Regions from separate parts of the Lysinibacillus sp. VIII_CA genome, predicted to be linked through region 1. Evidence: riboswitches for the same ligand, from Rfam matches in the RefSeq annotation. Region 1 holds a riboswitch; each other region holds the start of a gene.
What was found. Region 1 has a riboswitch for cobalamin ahead of ACP3VS_RS17740 (ABC transporter substrate-binding protein). Riboswitches for the same ligand answer to the same signal wherever they lie in the genome.
Positions count from the first base shown of each region.

Region 2: linked by a shared signal. The riboswitch ahead of nikA (nickel ABC transporter substrate-binding protein) and the one ahead of ACP3VS_RS17740 (ABC transporter substrate-binding protein) in region 1 are both predicted to bind cobalamin.
Region 3: linked by a shared signal. The riboswitch ahead of ACP3VS_RS09315 (hypothetical protein) and the one ahead of ACP3VS_RS17740 (ABC transporter substrate-binding protein) in region 1 are both predicted to bind cobalamin.
Region 4: linked by a shared signal. The riboswitch ahead of ACP3VS_RS17975 (FecCD family ABC transporter permease) and the one ahead of ACP3VS_RS17740 (ABC transporter substrate-binding protein) in region 1 are both predicted to bind cobalamin.

Region 1 is NZ_JBNFXM010000015.1:94,697-98,172, reverse strand. Features, by position in the region: gene ACP3VS_RS17750 (S9 family peptidase) at 1-138, opposite strand, end outside; gene ACP3VS_RS17745 (precorrin-3B methylase) at 210-887, opposite strand; gene ACP3VS_RS17740 (ABC transporter substrate-binding protein) at 940-1,935, opposite strand; cobalamin riboswitch at 2,100-2,287, opposite strand; gene ACP3VS_RS17735 (elongation factor G) at 2,463-3,476, shown strand, end outside.
Region 2 is NZ_JBNFXM010000006.1:105,925-109,400, forward strand. Features, by position in the region: gene metE (5-methyltetrahydropteroyltriglutamate--homocysteine S-methyltransferase) at 1-964, shown strand, start outside; cobalamin riboswitch at 1,085-1,277, shown strand; gene nikA (nickel ABC transporter substrate-binding protein) at 1,422-3,041, shown strand; gene nikB (nickel ABC transporter permease) at 3,113-3,476, shown strand, end outside.
Region 3 is NZ_JBNFXM010000005.1:104,490-107,965, reverse strand. Features, by position in the region: gene ytvI (sporulation integral membrane protein YtvI) at 1-108, opposite strand, end outside; gene ACP3VS_RS09325 (hypothetical protein) at 199-750, shown strand; gene ACP3VS_RS09320 (glutathione peroxidase) at 838-1,383, shown strand; cobalamin riboswitch at 1,486-1,685, shown strand; gene ACP3VS_RS09315 (hypothetical protein) at 1,850-2,407, shown strand; gene ACP3VS_RS09310 (ABC transporter substrate-binding protein) at 2,391-3,341, shown strand.
Region 4 is NZ_JBNFXM010000016.1:43,431-46,906, forward strand. Features, by position in the region: gene ACP3VS_RS17970 (ABC transporter ATP-binding protein) at 1-441, opposite strand, end outside; gene ACP3VS_RS17975 (FecCD family ABC transporter permease) at 447-1,493, opposite strand; cobalamin riboswitch at 1,689-1,878, opposite strand; gene ACP3VS_RS17980 (biotin transporter BioY) at 2,033-2,629, shown strand; gene ACP3VS_RS17985 (YdhK family protein) at 2,746-3,330, shown strand; gene ACP3VS_RS17990 (response regulator transcription factor) at 3,387-3,476, opposite strand, start outside.

The DNA.
Region 1 (3,476 bases):
AGATATATAGTCTTTTTTCTTCTCATCAATACGTGTCTCTACATAAACTACCTCAGTCCCATCAGGTGAGAGCTGTGGATCTGCCACTGATTTCAAGCGATAAAGATCCTCTGGTTGAATCACTTGTTTAGATGTCATGTTCTTGCTCCTTTGTATTGTCATTTTCTATGCTCTACTACAATATTTCGACACCCTAAGTATTATTCCTGCTACTCGATCGATTTTTTTACTAGTTCCCAATCAGCATTCGATTTTGTTCTGCGATAAAACTTATAAAAAGGTTCATTGGAACGAGCTTGGTCCTGATAAAGACGAATGATTTGTAGCAAAAAATCTTCAATATGGTCGATCCCTACTCTCTTTGCAAAGAGAGTACCCGCCTGTGCTTTCGTCCCCATAGGAATGGCTCCTAGATAAACATCAAAGCTCTCATGCTGATAGACCAAACCGATGTCATCATATGTGGGATTATAACAGGCGGATGCACAGCCATTCACATTGACTCGCATTCTTACAGGCACGGTTATACCATCCAGCGCCTGATAGAGCTGTTCTGTTTGAGGAACTGCTTCCATTTTTTCACCGTCACAAAAATCACATGCTTTCATAACAATATGAGGCCCTGACGATGCAACAAACAGTCCAGCCTCCTGTAAGGCACGGGTAGCTTCAGTTAATTCGCTAGAGGGAATCGATAATAATATGCTATAGGAAGCCGAGTATTTAATGGCTCCCTTCTCCCCTACAATTTCTGCTATTTTTTGAAATTGGGCTGGTGTGTAATGCTTATTGATAATGCCAGGGCTTACTGCTAATCGCGAAAATCCACCTTGCTGATTAAGGGTCTCAAATGTTTTATCTGGTATGTTTTGACGAAATGCGTTCAATAGTTATCGCTCCTTAAGAAAAAGGAGCTAGCACTTTGCTAGCTCGAAATTTTTAAAAGTTTTCTGGGTAGAAGCCCTTAGCTAAAATTTGAATGGCCTCTGCTGCACGGACCCCTTCAGATGCCGCTGAAAGTGGAAGGATGACAAAGCGATCATTTTTGACTGCTTCCATTTCCTTCAAGGCTGGATCATTTTTTAAGAAATTTATCTTTTGTTCAGCCGTTGTTTCACCATAATTAATTATGACAACCACCTCTGGATTGCGATCTACTGCATCTTCCTTCGACACGGTTGTCCACCCTGACTCCACATCTCCAAAGATATTTTGACCGCCAGCGATTGTCACCAGCTCATTCATAAAGTTTTGGCCAGCTGTGAATACATCTTTTTCACCACTGTCAAAGACTAGCACACGTAAATTTTCTCTATCTTTTGGTAATTTAGCTTGAACTTCTTCGACATCTTTTGTCATTTGTTCAATGAATGCTTCGCCGCGATCTTCCACGCGGAATATTTCTGCAATATGACGAATATCAGTGAAAATATCCTCTAATGTTGGCTTTGTCATATTAGAAGCTGTATGTAAATACGTATGAATTCCTAATTCCTCAAGCTCCTCTGGTGTTCCTACACCTTTTTCACCAAAGCCACTTTTCCAGCCTGCATACAAGAAATCTGCCCCGGCATCAATGACTTGCTCCTTCGTTGGGTATTGATCTGAAAGAACAGGAACTTTATCGTAGGCTGCTTGAAGCGGCTCGTAGATTTCGTCATCTAAATAAGCAGTCCCTACCATGGAATCCTCTAGCCCTAATGCAAGCATAATTTCTGTCACATGCTGATTTAAGCTGATTGCCTTTGTAGGTGCTTCCTTATAGGTTTGGGTAGTTCCATTATTTTTAATGATTACCTCAGTCGTTGTCGCCTCAGACGGTTCAACTTTTTCAGTTTGCGTTGCTGAATCAGGCTTGTCCTTTGTACCACACGCTCCTAAAACTGCGATGAGCGCGATGAGCATGACCAGCCATATACTTCTCCATTTTTTCATGTCCTTTTCTCCTTTGTTGTCATAAATATAGAAAGAAATCAGAGACTTCTTTGCTACCAGGATCATTGGAAGGGCATAAAAAAACCCTCTTGTCGCCAAGAGAGTAGCATAGTGAAAAAACGGTATAGTTACCTTTATCACTATCCCCATCCTCGTGGTTCTTAGTTAGCATACACATACTGGCAGGTATCCTGGCTTAGGTTCATCATCTATACACCTTCCCATAGTTAAACTACAGTGGCATCCTGTATAGACTCCCCATTTACAGTTGCGGGACAGCATCGGAATTACACCGATTTCCCTTTTAAGCAAAATGACAAATGCCATTTGCACCAATATGTTCTATTCATTCTATTGATAGACTAGCAGTTCATGAGTTAATTCGCAATCAGAGTAAATTGCAAAATCTGCAATCATCATTATATTAGCACTATTTCGACAAAAAGACGAATCATTTTACAAGAATTATTTGTGCTAGTATTCTGATACAATGAGAACATAGCCACCTATAGAAACGAGGATTTAGTATGTACAAGACGATTGGGGTTCTTGCTCATGTTGATGCAGGAAAAACAACCTTTTCTGAGCAAATGCTTTATCATACCAATAGTATTCAAGCGCGGGGGCGTGTCGATCATCAGGATGCCTATTTAGATAATCATGAGCTTGAGCGTAAACGTGGCATTACAATATTTGCCGAGCAAGGTCGCATGACTATCGGCGACGATACATATACGCTGATCGATACACCAGGGCATGTCGATTTCTCCCCTGAGATGGAGCGTGCCATTCGTGTCATGGATTATGCCATCATTATTATTAGTGCTGTAGAGGGTATACAGGGTCATACAGAAACTGTATGGCAGCTTTTACGGAACTATCATGTCCCTACATTCTTTTTTATTAATAAAATAGATCGTGACGGAGCAGATGTGAGAGCTGTTATGACTCAGCTGCATAAGGATTTCTCAGAACATGTAATCCTCATAGATGAACCACTGCAGGAAAACTATGTTTCAAGCACGATTATGGAATGGCTGGCAGAGCGTGATGAAGAACTGCTAGATAACTTTTTGAATGAAACATTGGAACATCGCCAATGCATGACTAGACTACAAACGATGATTAAAAATGAGGATGCCTTTCCTTGTTTTATAGGTTCTGCGTTGAAGGATGAAGGCATTGAGGAATTTATTGCTCAACTTCCATTCCTAACGGGTACTCACTTCGAGCCAGAAGCACCTTTTCAAGGAGAGGTCTTTAAAATACGCCATGATGGACATCAACGTTTAACGTTCATCAAGGCCCTTACAGGCAAGTTACATGTTCGGGATGAATTTACATTTGGAGATATCACAGAAAAAGTAACAGAAATTCGCCTATATAACGGCAGTCGATTTGAAACTGTTCAGCAAGTTGAGGCTGGTGAAATCTTCGCTGTTAAAGGGCTCAGTCAGGCAAATATTGGGGATCGAATTGGCAGTAAATTGCTATCACTGCCCTATGAGCTTGTCCCTACATTACAGGCAAAAGTTCAATAT
Region 2 (3,476 bases), on a different contig from region 1:
GAAGAGAAATCGGAATGCTTGGCGAAAGAAACAAATATCGAATACAGACTATGAAGCATTTATTGAACTGGAAACAAAGCGCTGGATTCACTTGCAGGAGGATATGGATATAGATGTACTGGTTCATGGAGAATTTGAACGGACAGACATGGTCGAGTATTTCGGTGAAAAACTGACGGGCTTTGCCTTTACTGAAAAAGCATGGGTGGTTTCGTATGGTTCTCGCTGTGTGAAGCCTCCGATTATTTATGGAGATGTTGAATGGACTTCATCCATTACCGTGAAAGAGTCAGCGTATGCCCAAAGCTTAACGAAGCGCTTTGTCAAAGGGATGCTGACAGGGCCAGTGACCATTTTAAATTGGTCCTTTGTACGTGATGATATTTCTCGGAAAGATGTGGCCTATCAAATTGCTTTAGCACTTTGTAAGGAAGTGAAAGCACTAGAAACGGCAGGTATCTCCATTATTCAAGTGGATGAGCCAGCACTAAGAGAAGGGCTACCTCTTCGTAAAGAAAATTGGGGGGCTTACCTAGACTGGGCAATCAATGCCTTCAAACTTGCTACCTCGAGTGTAAAAGATACAACACAAATTCATACACATATGTGTTACTGCGAATTTAACGATTTCATAGAACCCATTAGTGCGCTAGATGCTGATGTGATTTCTATTGAAACATCACGAAGCCATGGAGAGCTTATTTCTTCACTTCAAGTGCATCCTTATACAAAAGGGATTGGATTAGGTGTATACGATATTCATAGTCCACGTGTGCCGAGTGAGGGAGAAATGTTAGCCATCATGAGAGATAGTTTACAAGTTTTAGACAAACATCAATTTTGGATTAATCCGGACTGTGGCTTAAAAACAAGGAAAGAGCCAGAAACAATAGCGGCTTTAGCTAATATGGTGGCTGCTACCAAACTATTGCGTCAGGAGGTGAAAGAATCTATATCGAGATAACGAGAGATAAAAGGAGTTAAGCAAAGATCAGGTTATCTGCCTGGTCTTTTTGTATCTGTTTATTATATTCAGAAAATAAAATTGACGTGAACATTTGAGCATGTTATGTTTATTACTAATTTCAAATATTGCATTACAAGTTTGAATGAAATTATTTTTCGTTCGATTAAAAGGAAAATGGGTGTAAATCCCATGCTGTCCCGCAGCTGTAAATGAGGAGTTTTGTTTCGATGACCACTGAGTTTTTTCTTGGGAAGGTGAAGCAAAATGATGATTCATAAGCCAGAATGCCTGCTTGTAAGAAGATTCATTGATGATCTACGAAAGATAGGGAGATGGATGGTAGCTTACGTATTGTAGGTTTATCTGTCCTTATTCTTGTAGAATAAGGTTTTTTTATGCCTTCTTTCTATTCAATTTGTAGATATGAACAGGGAATAGAGATAGGAGATAAAAAATGAGATGGACGAAGTATTTACTGCCTTACATGCTTGTTTTGACCTTCAGTTTTCTTGCAGGTTGTACAAGCACGGAAAAAGACAAAGGAAACTCAGCATCAACTGAACAGACAGATGAAAAAATGATTACGATTGGTTGGCCATTAGATGTAGGCCCATTAAACCCCCATACATATTTACCAAATCAGATGACTGCTCAAGCAATGGTTTATGAATCTTTAGTGGCGTATAACGATGATGGGACAATTACGCCAAAGCTAGCAGAAAGCTGGGTCATCTCAGAGGATAAAACTGCTTATACGTTCCATTTACGCAAGGATGTTAACTATTCGGATGGGACTGCCTTTAATGCTGATAATGTGATTCGCAATTTTGATGCGGTATTAGCGAATCGTGACATGCATTCTTGGATGGGCATGGTCAACCATATAAAAGAGGTCGTCAAAGTAGATGAATCAACAATACGTTTGCAATTAGACGAACCGTATTACCCTGTGTTAAACGAATTAGCCTTTGTCAGACCATTCCGTTTTTTAGGGGATAATGGCTTCCCAGACGGCGATAAGACAAATGATTCCATTCAATCAGCTATTGGCACAGGGCCATGGGTTTTAACCGACTATAAAAAAGACGAATATGCTTTATTTAGCCGTAATGAACATTATTGGGGAGAAAAGCCTCTCGTAGATAAAATAAAGGTTAAAATCATCCCAAATTCGGAATCCATTTCGTTAGCCTTTGAAAATGAAGAATTAGATGTCATTTATGGGCGAGGGGTTATTAGTTTAGATAACTATACGTATTTAAGAGATAGTGGCAAATATAAAACAGCTACATCTGAGCCATTGTCTACGAAAGCATTACTGTTCAATACACAATCTGGACCGTTAGCTGAGCTAAAGGTTCGACAAGCGATGCAATATGCTATCAATAAGGAACAAATGGTAGAAAGCATTACACATGGTACAGAAAAAGTGGCTAACACGCTATTTTGGGAAGCAATTCCATATGCCAATATTGATTTAGCCCCCATTATATATAATCCTGAAAAAGCACAGAAATTGCTAGATGAAGCTGGATGGACGCTACAGAAGGGTGAAAAAATTCGTTCAAAAAATGGTCAACCCCTTACATTAGATTTAATCTATATTGCTACTGATGCCATTCAAAAACCTATGGCAGAGTTAATGCAGGGCGAGCTAGCGAAAATAGGCGTACAGTTAAATATTGAAGGCGCCGATGTGATGGTCGGTCTGCAAAAATTAATGGATGATCAGGTTGATATTAACTTCTGGCGAACTAATGGACCGCCGACTGATCCACATAGCTTTGCAAATGAATCAGCTACACCAAATGCTAGTGGTGTTTATGAAGCAAAATTAGGCTTACCAAATACTCAAGAAATCGATACTAACATACATCAATTATTAGTCGGGACCGATGAAGAAGAACGCGTGCAGCTATACACGGATATTTTAACAATGTTCCACAAACAAGCATTGTTCTATCCAATATCGTATGAAACGAATCAAGTTATTTATCAACCATATATGAAGGATTTTGCACCACGTGCTTCTGAGTATGACATTCCATATGCACAAATGGATAAAGAAAACTAAGTATGAAAGAGAGAGTGTGTCGAACCAGGACAACTCTCTTTTTATCATCGGATGAAATAGGAAGTGACGACATGTACGAATCGACTTGGATGTTTTGTGTAAAAAGAATTCTCACACTTCCATTTGTATTAGTAGGCGTATCTATTCTGACCTTTGTGTTTATTCGTTTCGTACCAGTAGAACCAGCAGAGGTCATTCTTCGACTTGCAAGAATAGCCCCAACACCAGAGGCTATACAAACTTTACGAGAAGAATTAGGGACAGATAAGCCTTTTATCATGCAATATCTGCTATGGGTAAAAGGCGTTTTACAGCTAGACTTTGGGACATCTTTTGTTAGTAAATTACCCGTTGGTGATGAGCTATTTGCTAAGCTACCCGCTACCATCGAATTAGCTTTAGTAGCATTTATCCTTATTTTAACCTTTAGTATTC
Region 3 (3,476 bases), on a different contig from region 1:
TGCTAATATTAACGGCATAGATACAGGAATAATAAAATAAGCAGCTATAATTAGTGACAGAATCACTAGCAATCGAAAAATCAATTTCCTAGCATTAAATTTATTCATAAACTCACCTTCTTTGCGAAAAAAATTAAGTTAAGTGTACCATAAATAAAGTTTAATGACGTTCTGAAACAATAAAGGTAGGGATAAATTATGGAAAAAGAGATTTTGCAACTTTTTAATAATCTAACAGAGCGTAATCGAGATATACAATATGAATCTTACGAGGAACTGATGAAAATTCTGCAGGAGCCCGTAGATTGGACATATGCAGTGTGGGAACAGCTTGTACAAGCACTTACATATAAAAATGGCCATGCCCGTGCACTTGCCGCGCAAATTTTATGTGCTTTAGCTGCAAACAGTGATCCCGAAGAAAGAGTATTGGAAGATTTTTTAAAGATTTGGGCTGTGACCTATGATGATAAGCCTGTCACGGCAAGGCATACATTACAAGCTATTTGGAAAATTGGTTTAGCAGGCCAAGTACAAAGCGATTTAGTTGTATCTTTTTTAGCCAAGAGATTTCAAACTTGTTTAGATGAGAAGCATCCTACTCTCATTCGCTATGATATTATTGTATCCTTAAAAAAATTATATGATCATACGAGTGATTCTAAATTATTAGACATAGCACATCGATTAATTAATGAAGAGCAAAATGTTAAATATAAAAAGAAATATAAGTCAGCCATCCGTTCCTAGTAACGAGATGGTGTTTTTTGTGCAAACTCTTTGGTTATTGGAGAATAGTCAATTATAATATATGAAAAAAACAAAAGGGGTTAGGGAATGAGCATTTATAATTATTTAGTACGAAAGCCGAATGGTGAAATTTTATCAATGGAAACATTTCGCGGAAAAACATTGCTAATAGTTAATACAGCTAATCAGTGCCGATTTACATATCAATTTGAAGACTTACAAAAAATGTACGATAAATATGGAAAAAATAATTTTGTCGTTCTAGGTTTTCCTTGTGATCAATTTGGCCACCAAAATCCAGAAGATGGAGAGGAAACTGCGCATCTTTGTAAAGTAAACTACGGAGTTACGTTCCCCATTTTTGAGCTTATCCAAGTAAATGGTGAGACGACACATCCTTTATTTAATTATTTAAAACATGAAGTCGATTTCCGTGAATTCGGGAAAGCAAGCATGCAGGAGAAAATGCTGGCTGAGGCGATCGTTCAATTTGCTCCAAGTTTTTTAGATGGTCGAAATATTCGCTGGAATTTTACTAAATTTTTAGTAGATGCAAGCGGAAAAACCGTAGCTCGCTTTGAGCCTACAGACTCACAGCTTGATATTGAGCAAGCAATTGAAAAAGTATTATAGTCGAGTAACTTTAATGCTATGATATCGCCTATAAAACGAGTATACTTTTTGTACGTAACTATTTTTTCCTATCAATCTATGATAAACTGCATTACAAGTGAATTATTCTTGCAGAATAAAGGTGCTTGCTAGCATAATCGGGAATTCGGTAAAAGCCGAAGCTGTTTCCGCAACTGTAAGTACAGCCATTATAAAGATTAGCCACTGTTTCGTAGGAAATGGGAAGGTTCTTTATAGCTATTATATATTTCATATAATAGCATTGTACAAGCCAGGAGACCGACCTTTATTTGAACGTATAACAACTCTTCGGAAGCTAGGAGGATATACGGCAAATACATAGGCAGTGTCGTGTTTGTATGACAATCATTATGTTATTTTCGTCGTTCCTTTGCGTGAGGAGCGACGTTTTTTTATGTACTGAACAAGCGAGAATTTTCATTTGGAAAAATGGGGGGATAGTAGATTGAAAAAAGATGCACGTTATTCTTGTTATCCTTTTATGCGTGAGAGGGCTTCAACTGTCGATTTTGAGATTCGCACAGATAGTTTAACAACGCATATAGGGGTTGCACTAGCTGTAGTGAAGAAAGAGGATGTCCAGGCTGTTGCAGATGATTTAATGCAGATTTTACCTATGGCTTATCATGTTAATGGCTCTGTTCGTGGAAAGCTAGCAGTTACAGATGAAGATCTATCCTGGTTAAGTGCGCGCTATGATTTTTATGTTCGTCATGTGAAGGATGAGATTCAAAATTTTGTTTTACCTCAAGGAACAGAGGCGGCGGCTGCTCTACATCTTTGCCGTAGTGAGGCGAAAAAATCGTATCGAACTTTACACAAGGTTTCAGAAGAACAAGAGGTGCCGTCTATTCTCTTTGATTATTTAGGCTTATTAGCCAATGTATGTTTTGTAATGGCTGTCTATATGAATCAACAAGCCGGAATAGCTGAAATTCCGTTTATGAGTAAATCCTATCCAATGAAAAAGAAAAAGGTGAATAATAATGAAGAAACTATTTAATTTACACTGGCTATCGGTCTTATTGCTAGCGCTCGTTTTAGCAGGTTGTGGTACCGCGGGAGATACAAAAAATAAGGATGTGTCTCAAGATGAACAAAAGATTGAGCAAACAAGTTATAAAGTAACCGATGATCGTGGTGTGGAAATAGAGTTTAAGGAAGTGCCAAAAACAGTTGTGTCTTTACAACCTAGTAACACAGAAATTCTATTTGCACTAGGGGTTGGCGATAAAATTGTAGGTGCCACTGAATATGATACTTATCCAGAAGCAGCTCAAAAAATCGAACGTGTTTCTGATACTGTGAATTATAACAGTGAGCGAATTATAGCGTTAAAGCCAGATGTTGTGATTGCGTATACGATTGGTAAGAAGGATGCACTTAAGCCACTCGAAGATGCAGGAATTAAAGTGTTTGTTATTCAATCAGCGGCTACATTCGATGATGTATATGGAGATATCGAACAAATTGCTGCCGTTATGGATGTGAAGGAAAAAGGAAAGGCATTAAACGAAGAAATTAAAGCAAAAATCGCTGATGTGAAAACAAAGGTTAAAGAAGTAAAAACACCCAAAAATGTTTATTTAGAGATTAGTCCAAAGCCTGAAATATATACAGCAGGCTCTAGCACTTTCCAACAAGAAATATTAAATACGGCAAATGTAAAGAATGTGTTTGCAGATTTAAATGGCTGGAAGCTAGTATCTGAGGAAGATGTTATTGCGAGAAATCCAGACGTCATTTTAACAACAGTCAACTATACAGAAAATCCAATTGGAGAAATCCTTGCTCGTGATGGGTGGAATACGGTATCAGCTATTCAAAATAAGGCAGTTCAACCCCTTGACACAGATATCTCAAATCGCCCAGGTCCGCGTATCGGTGAAGCAGTTGAGCTAGTTGCTAAAGCTGTGTATCCAGAGTTATATAAATAAGATCGTAGAAAATGCTAGTTGTTTATTACAGCTAGCATTTTTTATTTTATTACCTAGTGTGAAAATTGGTATTCATGTAGTTTGTTCGATAGAATAAAGATAAGAACACTTATTAATATAGGGAGGTGTAGTTCA
Region 4 (3,476 bases), on a different contig from region 1:
GACACGCTTCTTTTCCCCACCGGAAAGTGAGCTAAAGCTTCGTTTCGCGAGATGCAATATACCCGTTTGCTTGAGAGCATTTTTAACAATTTGAAAATCCTGTTCCTGATCAAGCTCTAAAAGCTTTTTATGTGGAGTCCTTCCCATACTGACTAAATCGTGAACAGTAAAGTCAAATAATACAGGTGTTTCTTGACTCACAACGGCTAAATTTTTAGCAATGGCTTTACTAGATTGCTTTAAAATATCTTGTTCATTTAACAAGACTGTCCCACTTTCCGGCTTTAGGAGACGATACATATTTTTAAGCAAGGTCGACTTCCCACTACCATTAGGGCCGATTAACCCGACAAATTGCTTTTTCTTTATTTTTACACTTACCTCGTGAAGTATTTGCTGATCGTAAATGGAGAATGATACTTGTTTTGCTTCTAATGTCATAGAACTTAATCTCCTTCACCGAAAGAATAATTGTTACGACGGAGCAACCAAATGAAAAATGGTCCCCCACAGAAAGCTGTAATAATACCGATTGGCATCTCCTGTGGGGCAATTATAATGCGAGCTAAAGCATCTGCCCAGACTAAGAATATCCCTCCTAATAAAGCACTGACCGGTATTACATATTTATAGTTAGAACCGACAATTAACCGTACTATATGCGGAATAATTAATCCCACAAATCCGATAGAACCACTGACTGCTACAAGTACCCCCGTTAAAAGAGAGACAAGTAATATGAGCTGTATGCGAAATTGTTGAAGATTGACTCCTAATGTTACAGCAGCCTCTTCCCCAAGTAATAGCAAATTTAAATTTCGATAAAATAGCCATAAAAGGGCAAACACTATGAAAAAGATGGAAGCTGGAATAATAATATTACTCCATTTAGCTCCAGCTAAGCTTCCTAACATCCAAAACATAACGGCCTTTAATGCACCCTCTTGCTTTGACATCATTAATATAAAATTAGAAATGGCTGTTAATATAAAGGAAACTGCCATTCCTGCCAATAGTAAGCGAAAAATCGAGACCCTGCCACCTACGCGCGATAAGAAAAACACTAACCCAATCGCAAGCAAAGACCCTATAAAAGCTGATACAGAAAGTGCGTAAATACCTAAAAATGAAAAAGCACCTAAAATAATTACTGAAGTTGCTCCAACTGCTGCTCCTGAAGAAATTCCTAATATGTACGGGTCTGCAATGGAATTTCTTACAAGTGCCTGAATTGCTGCCCCTGCAATGGCTAAACCCGCTCCAACAATAGCCGCAAGGATGACACGGGGTACTCTTATTTGCCATATAATAATTTCCTGTGAGCGACTCCAATCCTGCTCTATTGTTTGTTGTATAAAGGGTAATTTTGAAAGAATTACTTTCCATACATATAATGGCGTCACAGAAACAGATCCTACCATCACAGCAAATGTCATGGATACGATTAATACTAAAAGAAGCACTAAAGAAAATAACATAAATTTTTTATTCATTCATTAAACTCCTACTAAGATGATGAATGAAGCAATTAAATATACTTTCGCATGATTTTGGCCAGATCCTCTTACTTCAGTTAGCACTCAATAAAAAAAGGGCATTTCGTGCAAAATATGCACAAAAATACCCTCGAATAAACAAAGTCAGAAAATCCAGCTATTGTCCGTAATTGCTTGCATCCTCGTGGGCATTACAGGTATTACTTATTGGCAGGTCTCCTGGCTTCGATTCATCATCCTATAATTAGCCTTCCCATTTTAATAGTGGCAAATAAACATGATAGGACTCCTCGTTACAGTTGCGGGACAGCATCGGACTTCCACCGATTTCCCTTTTAAGCGACATTGTTTCAAATGTCACACCAATAGTATGTGAAGTTATAAAATTATGACGATTCTATCATACATTTTTATAGATACTTAGTCTACAAGGAATTTCCAGCATACTTGAGTTAACAATGAACAAAAATTAAGTTGACACAAAAAACTTAGTTTTTTACACTATCGGTAAGTACTCTGAAATAAGAGGTGAAATCATGACAACAGCAACAAATCAAAGTCATCAAAAATTAAGAACTGTAGATATGGCATATATTGGATTATTTTCTACCCTTATGATGATCGGCGCCAATATAACTTCCTTTGTACCCTTTATGACAGTGGGAGGAGTACCGATTACTCTCCAAACCCTTTTTGCCATTTTAGCAGGACTTATTTTGGGTAGTAGAAAGGGAGCGCTTGCCTGCACAGTTTATATGTGCATTGGATTAGCAGGAGCCCCTGTCTTTGCTCGCTTTGGTGGAGGCTTTAGTCAACTATTAAGCCCCACATTTGGATTCATTATTACCTTTATTTTAGCAGCGTATATGGCTGGATTAATGGTAGAACGAAGTGGTACGAGAAAAAGCTATATTCTAGCGGCATTTTTGGCAACTGCTCTCAATTATTTAATAGGTACCAACTGGCTGTTTATTGCATACAAACTATGGGCCAGTGCGCCAGAGGGTTTTTCCTATAGATTAGCTTGGCTCTGGATGATCCCCCCACTTCCAAAAGATATTATTTTAGCTATTTTCGCTGGTTTTTTAGCGTACCGACTGCAAAAAACATTGAAAATCTTACCCATTCAATAACGCTTACACCCACTTCTTAAGTTAATGGACTAAAGAAGTTTTTTGTAATCGTTAATGTTCATCCTTTCTGCATATTTGTTTGTTACAGTAAGGGCAAATAGAAAGGAGAATCTCATATGACATTCAAACGAAGGTGGTCAGGTGGACTATTATTAGCAGTTGTTTTACTAACTTTATCAGCTTGTTCTGAAGATAAAACGGAGCCTTCATCAACTTCAAATAATACTCCAGAGTCGGAGCAACAAACAGAAATGGATCACTCCACGATGAACCATTCTAGCTCAGCAGAAGTACCAGCTACATTAAAAAAGGCTGAAGATCCAACATTTCCGGTAGGAAGTACCGCTTTGATTAAAGATGGGCATATGGAAGGGATGAAAGGTGCTGAAGCGACAATTGTTGGTGCCTATAAAACTACAGCCTATATTATTTCTTATAATCCAACATCTGGTGGCGAACGTGTAGAGAATCATAAATGGATTATCCATGAGGAATTAATTGATGTAGGAGAAGCGCCTCTATCCTCTGACACAGAGGTAAAAACGACTGCTACTCATATGGCAGGAATGAAAAACGCGACTGTCCGAATTGAAGAAGCTGTACCAACCACTGTTTATATGGTTGATTATATTTCTACGACGAATGGTGAAACAGTGAAAAATCATAAATGGGTAACAGAAGATGAGTTAACAGCGCAATAATCCGAACAACCTCTCCCAATAGATTTGGCAGAGGTTGTTTTCTAGTTTTTATGTTCTCAAGGCTTTCGATCCGCAAACTTATGCCATTTATAGCCGATTCCCCAAACAGTTTGCAAATAATCATCAGCAGGAAAACCGCTTTTTCT